DNA from 2 places in the Sphaerisporangium rubeum genome. Region 2 is predicted to be linked to the other one. Evidence: riboswitches for the same ligand, from Rfam matches in the RefSeq annotation. Region 2 holds a riboswitch; the other holds the start of a gene.
The links. Region 2 has a riboswitch for thiamine pyrophosphate ahead of BJ992_RS31810 (purine-cytosine permease family protein). Riboswitches for the same ligand answer to the same signal wherever they lie in the genome.
Positions count from the first base shown of each region.

Region 1: it holds a riboswitch for thiamine pyrophosphate, as region 2 does, so the genes downstream of both, thiO (glycine oxidase ThiO) here and BJ992_RS31810 (purine-cytosine permease family protein) in region 2, are expected to answer to the same signal.

Region 1 covers NZ_JACHIU010000001.1:4,660,200-4,663,547, forward strand. The annotation lists gene thiE (thiamine phosphate synthase) at 1-144, opposite strand, end outside; gene BJ992_RS20015 (Rv2175c family DNA-binding protein) at 122-496, opposite strand; gene BJ992_RS20020 (FAD-dependent oxidoreductase) at 545-1,714, opposite strand; TPP riboswitch at 1,853-1,965, shown strand; gene thiO (glycine oxidase ThiO) at 1,961-3,157, shown strand; gene thiS (sulfur carrier protein ThiS) at 3,217-3,348, shown strand, end outside.
Region 2 covers NZ_JACHIU010000001.1:7,464,504-7,467,851, reverse strand. The annotation lists gene BJ992_RS31825 (Fpg/Nei family DNA glycosylase) at 1-458, shown strand, start outside; gene BJ992_RS31820 (rhodanese-like domain-containing protein) at 503-835, shown strand; gene BJ992_RS31815 (hypothetical protein) at 888-1,976, shown strand; TPP riboswitch at 2,056-2,178, shown strand; gene BJ992_RS31810 (purine-cytosine permease family protein) at 2,169-3,348, shown strand, end outside.

The DNA.
Region 1 (3,348 bases), 2.8 Mb from region 2:
GGCCTCCAGGCCTTTCTCGCGAAGCTGCACGATGTCCACACCCGCGCCGAGCACGGCGTCCAGGAAGGGCTCCAGGTCGCCGCGCGCGCGGCGGCCGTCGGTGCAGAGGTAGAGCCTGGCGTCAGAAAGCGAGCGCTTGGGCACGCCTTTTCACCTCGGTGTGCCTGCCCGCGACGATCGCGTCGATCGGCGCCCCGGGCAGGGACTCGTCGGACGTGAAGAGCCACCGCAGGGCCTCCACGTCGTCGTACCCCGCGTCCGACAGGACGGTCAGGGTGCCGGGGAGGCCTTTCACCACGTCACCGCGGTGGAGGAACACAGCGGGGACCTCGGGTTCAGGGCCGCCGCGCCGGACTCCGATGAGCTTCTTGTCCTTCAGAAGCTGCTTCGCACGGCCGGCGCTGAGCCCGAGCCGCTTGCCCACCTCGGTGAGAGGGAGCCATTCGCCTACTAACTGGTCGGTTTCCCGGTCGATCTGTGCAACAGAGAGCGTCACGAACCCACAATTACCACGTCCCGGGACTCCGCAAACACCCCAGACGGGTCATGTGCAGTCACGCAAGGGTGTCGCGGGGTCCCGCACACGATCCACATCGAGTCTTTGACCCCCCTCGATGAGACGGCGGCCCTGCACCAGGTCGCGCGGCAGGTCCACCGTGAGGATCGCCGTGAGCCGGTCGTCGCCGGTCAACCAGCACGCCGCCCACTTCGCGCCGGCCGCCGGATCGCCGCGCATCACCAGCCGCGCGCCGTCGTGGTTTCCTGCGTACTGCAGCATGTGGTCGAACTGCTCGGACCAGAAGTAGGGCACCGGGTCGTACACGGCGGTGCCGCCGAGCATGGTGGCCACGGCGGTCTCCGGCGCGTGCAGCGCGGTGTCCCAGTGCTCGACCCGCAGGCGGCGGCCGAACCGGCGCGACCACCAGCTCGCGCAGTCGCCGACGGCGACCACCCCCGGCATGGACGTGCGCAGGTGCTCGTCGACCACGATGCCGTTGTCCAGCTCGATCCCCGACCCGGCGAGCCACGCGACGCTCGGCCGCACGCCGATGCCGGTCACCACCACGTCGGCCGGGATCCATGAGCCGTCCATCATGGTCAGCCCGCCGGGGTCCACCGAGCCGACCATGGTGCCGAGCCGCAGATCGATGCCGGCGTCGGCGTACCAGGAGGTGGTGAACGCGCCGACCTCGCAGCCGAGCGCGCCGGCCAGCGGCGTGCGCGCCGCCTCGACGACCACGACGTGCGCGCCGGCCTTTCGTGCCGCCGTGGCGACCTCGGCGCCGATCCATCCGGCGCCGGCGATCACGACCCTGGCGCCGTCCGTCATCAGCTCCCGGAGTGCGAGCGCGTCGTCGATGGTGCGCAGCACGTGCTGGGGGCCCTCGCCACGCAGTCGCACCGGCGCCGCACCGGTCGCGATGATCAGGCCGTCGAACTCCAGCTCGCCCTCGGTCGTCTCCAGCGTGCCCTCGCGCAGCCCTTTGGCCGCGACTCCGAGCCGCAGATCGACGTCGAGCGCGCCGAAGTCGGAATCGACCACCGTGGAGTCCAGATCTCCTTGTAGCACCGCCTTGGAAAGGGGAGGCCTGTCGTAAGGACGATGGGTCTCTTCCCCAATCAAAGTGATGCGCCCTTTGAATCCTCGGGCCCGTAGCGCCTCGACACTCCGCACACCGGCCAGCCCGGCGCCTACTACCGCGACATGATTCACAACCTGACCCTAAGCGGCCGGGCCGGTAACTTGCCAACGGCGATTTGGTAACGAATTGGCTCACTATCCGGTACGCGCGGTAATGAAACTACCCAAGCGGGTGCGCATGCCGTACGAGGGCAGGAATAGGCTAGTGTCGCAAGTACGCGCGGGAGTCCGGCGAGACCGGGCTGAGAGGAGGGCTGCCGGCCCTCGACCGCCACAGACCTGATCCGGATCATGCCGGCGAAGGGAGCGGAGATCCACGTGAACCTGCCGCATGGCGATCCCGCCACGGCCTCCCCCCTCACCCGCCCGGCCGACGTCTGCGTCGTCGGAGGCGGCGTCATCGGGCTGTCCATCGCCTGGCGCGCCGCCGCGCTCGGCCTGTCCGTCACCGTCGCCGACCCCTCCCCCGCGTCCGGCGCCACCCACGCGGCGGCCGGCATGCTCGCGCCGGTGAGCGAGGTGACCTACACCGAGGAACCACTGCTGCGGCTCGGCCTCGCGTCCCTGGCCCGCTGGCCCGCCTTCGCCGCCGAGCTGACCGAGGACTCAGGCGTGGACGTCGACCACCGCGCCGACGGCACGCTCGCCGTGGCGTTCGGCGCCGACGACCTCGCGGCGCTCGGCGAGCTCGCGGACTTCATGGCCAAACTGTCGCTGCCGGCCGAGCGGCTGACCGGCCGTGAGTGCCGCAGGCTCGAACCGATGCTCGCCCCCGGTGTACGCGGCGGCGTGCTCGCCGCCGACGACGCCTGGGTGGACCCGCGCCGCGTCGCGGAGGCCCTGCTGGCCGCCGCCGGCCGGCGCGGGGTGAGACTGGTCCGCGAGCAGGTGAGCGCTGTGGTCGTCGACGGTGACGCCGCGACAGGGGTGCGACTCGCCGGCGGTGGCACGATCGCCGCGGGCCAGGTCGTGCTCGCCAACGGCGCCTGGGCCGGCACGCTGGACGGGCTGCCGGCCGGGGTGCTGCCGCCGGTGCGGCCGGTCAAGGGCCAGATCATGCGGCTGCGCGGCGCGCCGGGATTCCTCGGCCACTGCGTGCGCGGCGTGGTGCACGGCTCGTCCGCCTACCTCGTGCCCCGCCGGGACGGCGAGGTCGTGCTCGGCGCCTCTCAGGAGGAGATGGGGTTCGACACGCGGGTGACGGCGGGAGGGCTGTACGAGCTGCTGCGCGACGCGCGTGAACTCGTGCCCGGTGTCACCGAGCTCGAGGTGACAGGCACCGTGGCGGGCCTTCGTCCCGGCACCCCGGACAACATCCCGGTGATCGGCCGCGCGTCGCTGCCGGGCCTGCTGTTCGCCACGGGGCACCACCGCGGCGGTGTCCTGCTGGCCCCGCTGACCGCCGACCACGTGGCCGCGGAACTGACCGGCGGCCATCCCGGCGACGACCCCCCGGTGGGCCGGATCTGCTCCCCCGCGCGGTTCACCGGCCGGCCCGCGCACGGCGACGACTGACAGACGGCAAGGAGGAGGGCTTGTCCGGTCCGCATGGACGGGACTCCCGCACAAGGCACATGAAGGTGACGATCAACGGCAGGACCCACGACCTTCCCGACGGCACCACAGTCGGCCAGGCCGTGCGCGAGCTGACCGCCGCCCCGAGCGGCGTGGCGGTCGCACTGAACGACGAGGTGGTACGGCGCGGC
Region 2 (3,348 bases):
GCCTCGGGCCCGACCCGCTGGCGTCCGACTTCACCGCCGAGGCGCTCGGCGCCATACTCGGCGGCAGCCGCACCCAGATCAAGGGCCTGCTGCGTGACCAGAAGGTCATCGCCGGCATCGGCAACGCCTACTCCGACGAGGTGCTGCACGCGGCTCGCATGTCCCCCTTCAAGATCGCCGGCTCGCTCACCGAGGACGAGACGGCGCGCCTGCACGAGGCCATCGTGACCACGTTGCGCGAGGCGATGGAGCGGTCACGCGGCATGGCGGCCAAGGACCTCAAGGCCGAGAAGCGCTCGGGCCTGCGTGTGCACGGCCGTACCGGCGAGACCTGCGCCACCTGCGGCGACACGATCAGGGAGGTGTCGTTCGCCGACTCCTCGCTCCAGTACTGCCCCACCTGCCAGACCGGCGGCAAACCCCTGGCGGACCGTCGCATGTCCCGCCTGCTCAAGTAGCCGGCCCCGTGTCCCGGCGCGCGCACGGCCCACGACCCGCGACAATGGTGCGCATGAACGTGCCAGAGATCGAGGCCGGACAGGTGCCGGAGGACGTCTTCCTGCTCGACGTGCGCGAGCCGGAGGAGTGGCGTGCCGGTCACGCACCCACCGCCGTGCACATTCCGCTCGGCATGCTCCAGCAGCGGGTCGACGAGTTGCCGGCCGGCGTGCCGGTCTACGTGGTGTGCAAGGTCGGCGGCCGTTCGGCGAACGCCGCGGCGTGGCTCAACCACATCGGCCGCGAGGCCGTCAACGTCGGTGGCGGCATGATGTCGTGGGCCGCCGCGGGCCGTCCGATGGTGGCCGACCACGAAGGTAAGCCTTTCGTGGCCTGAGGTCTGACGACGGCCGGTCAACTTTTCCGCTGAGTGCCGCGTCTCATCCTTTATGGGACTTTTCTTACGCGGCACTGCTGCGGCCGTCGCCTTGCTCGTCACCACGGAGCTCGTCTCCACGGGGTCGGTCGCGGCCCAGGCCGCGGCGCCGGCCGATCAGTGGAGTCTCGTCCGTGACGACCGCCGCGACACCTACGATGCGGTGACGGTGACCCCAGGTGGCGCGGCCTGGGTCGCGGGGACGCGGCGCACAGGCAGCGGCAAGACCGAGTCGCTGTTGCTGAAGGGCCGGACCACCTTCAAGCGCGTCACCGGGCCCGGCTTCCGGGTGAAGCGGCTGACATCGGCGTCCGACACCAGGGTCTGGGCCTTCGGCACGTCGCGGTACGCCAGGTGGGACGGCAAGCGCTGGCTGGTCAAGCCGTGGCGCCACGGCCGGATCGATCAGGCGTACTCCATCGGCGCGAACCTGTGGGTCATCGAGGACTCCACCACGTTCCCGTCGGCCGGCAAGACCGGGTGGAAGGCGCGGTCCACGGTGCGGCGCCTGGTCGGGTCGACGTGGCGCAAGGTTCCCACGCCGATCGTGGTCAAGGGAATCGACGCCAAGTGGGCCGTCGGCTCGGCGCGCGGCAAGGCGGCCATGGCCCGCTGGGACGGCAAGGCCTGGCGCACGTACGCGATTCCGGCGGTCCCGTCCGCGCACCGGGGTCAGATCTCGGAGCTGACCGATGTCGCGGTCGACGGTGAGACGGGCCGCATGGTGGCCGTCGGCTGGGCCGCCTGGCCGTGCGGCGGCGCGTCCTTCTGCGGTGAGACGCTGCTGCTGACGGGCTATCCCAACAGCTTCACCTACAAGGTCCGCACCGAAGCGGGGTTCCAGCCGCGGGCTCAGGCGGTCCCCGACCACAGAGGCGGGGCCTGGGTCGTCTACACCAAGGGTGGGGTCGGCAGGTTCCTGCACGTCCGCACCGATGACAGCGAGTCGGATTATGTCGAGTCAGGCGTCCTTCCTGCCCCGGCGGGCCGGAAGACGTTCGTCCGTGACCTCGCCGTGCAGCTGGAGAGCCGCACCGTCTTCGCCGTCGGCGGGGCACCCTCCGGCCGTCGCGACGGCCTGATCTGGGCCTACGGCCGCTGAGGCGGGCTACCGGTGGCCGATCGTTAACGAATAGGGCATCATGGGGGCCGAGATGGGATGATCCATCCCATCTCGCCACAAAATCCAACGCGGGAGCTCGGGCGGAACCGGGCTGAGAGGGCGGCTCCTCTACGGAGGCGCGTCGCCGACCGCATGAACCTGTCCGGATAATGCCGGCGTAGGGAGTGTGCGATGTCGCCTGCCGTCGACGAGGCCCCGCTGACCCTCGACGAGGCCCCGCCGAAGACGCTCGGCGCGTTCGACCAGGGGGCATTCTGGGCCAACCTCGGGGTGAGCCTGCTGGGGTTCTCCGGGGCCCTGCTGCTGCTCGATCCGCTCGGCGGCGCTCCGCTCGGGCTCGGCGCGGCGGTGCTCGCCGCCGTGGTGGGGAGCCTGATCGGCACGACGATGGTCGGGCTCGCCGCCGTGCCGGGTGCGCGCACCGGTGCGCCGGCGATGGTGCTGCTGCGCGGGCTGTTCGGCGCGCGGCTGTCGTACGTGCCGACCGTGCTCAACATCGTGCAGATGTTCGGCTGGGGTGCGTTCGAGCTGTGGGTGATCGCCAACGGAGCACAGGCGATCTTCGGGGACGCCGTGCCGTACTGGGTGTGGGTGGTCGCGGCGGGAGTGCTGACCGTCGCGCTCACCATACGGCCGCTCGGCATGATCCGCCTGCTGCGCCGGTTCGTCACGGCCGGCGTAGTGATCGCGATGGTGTGGCTCACGGTCGCGCTGGTGCGGCAGGCGCCGAGCCTCGGCACCGGGAGCTGGCACTCCTTCGCGCCGGCGGTCGACTACGTGATCGCGCTGTCGGTGTCGTGGGTGCCGGTCGCCGCCGACTACGCGCGCCACTCGCGGTCCGGCCGCGCCGCGTTCGGCGGGGTGGTCACCGGGTACACGATCGCGCAGGTCGCGTGCCTGGTGCTCGGCATCCTGGCTCTCGCCGTGGTGGGGAACGACCCCGACCGGGTGTGGGAGGCGTTCGTCGCGGTGCCGCTCGGCGGGCTGTTCTTCGGCGTGCTGGTGCTGCGCGAGACCGACCAGTCGTTCGCCAACGTCTACTCCACCGCGATGTCGCTGCAGAACCTCATGCCGCGCGTGGACCGGCGGGTGCTGTCGGTCGTCGTCGGCGCGCTGACCACGGTGATCGCGCTGTTCGCCGACGTGAACTCCTACGGCGCGTTCCTCGGCGTGATCGGCGCGGTGTTCGTGCCGATGTTCGCGGTGCTGGCCGTGGACTACTTCCTGCTCGGCGGGGCCGCGCGGTGGGACACCTCGTCGGGTGCGCCGTCGCGGTGGCTGATGGTCGTGCCGTGGGTGCTCGGCTTCGTGGCCTACTGGGTCGTGACCGCGAGCCCGACCGTCGGCTGGT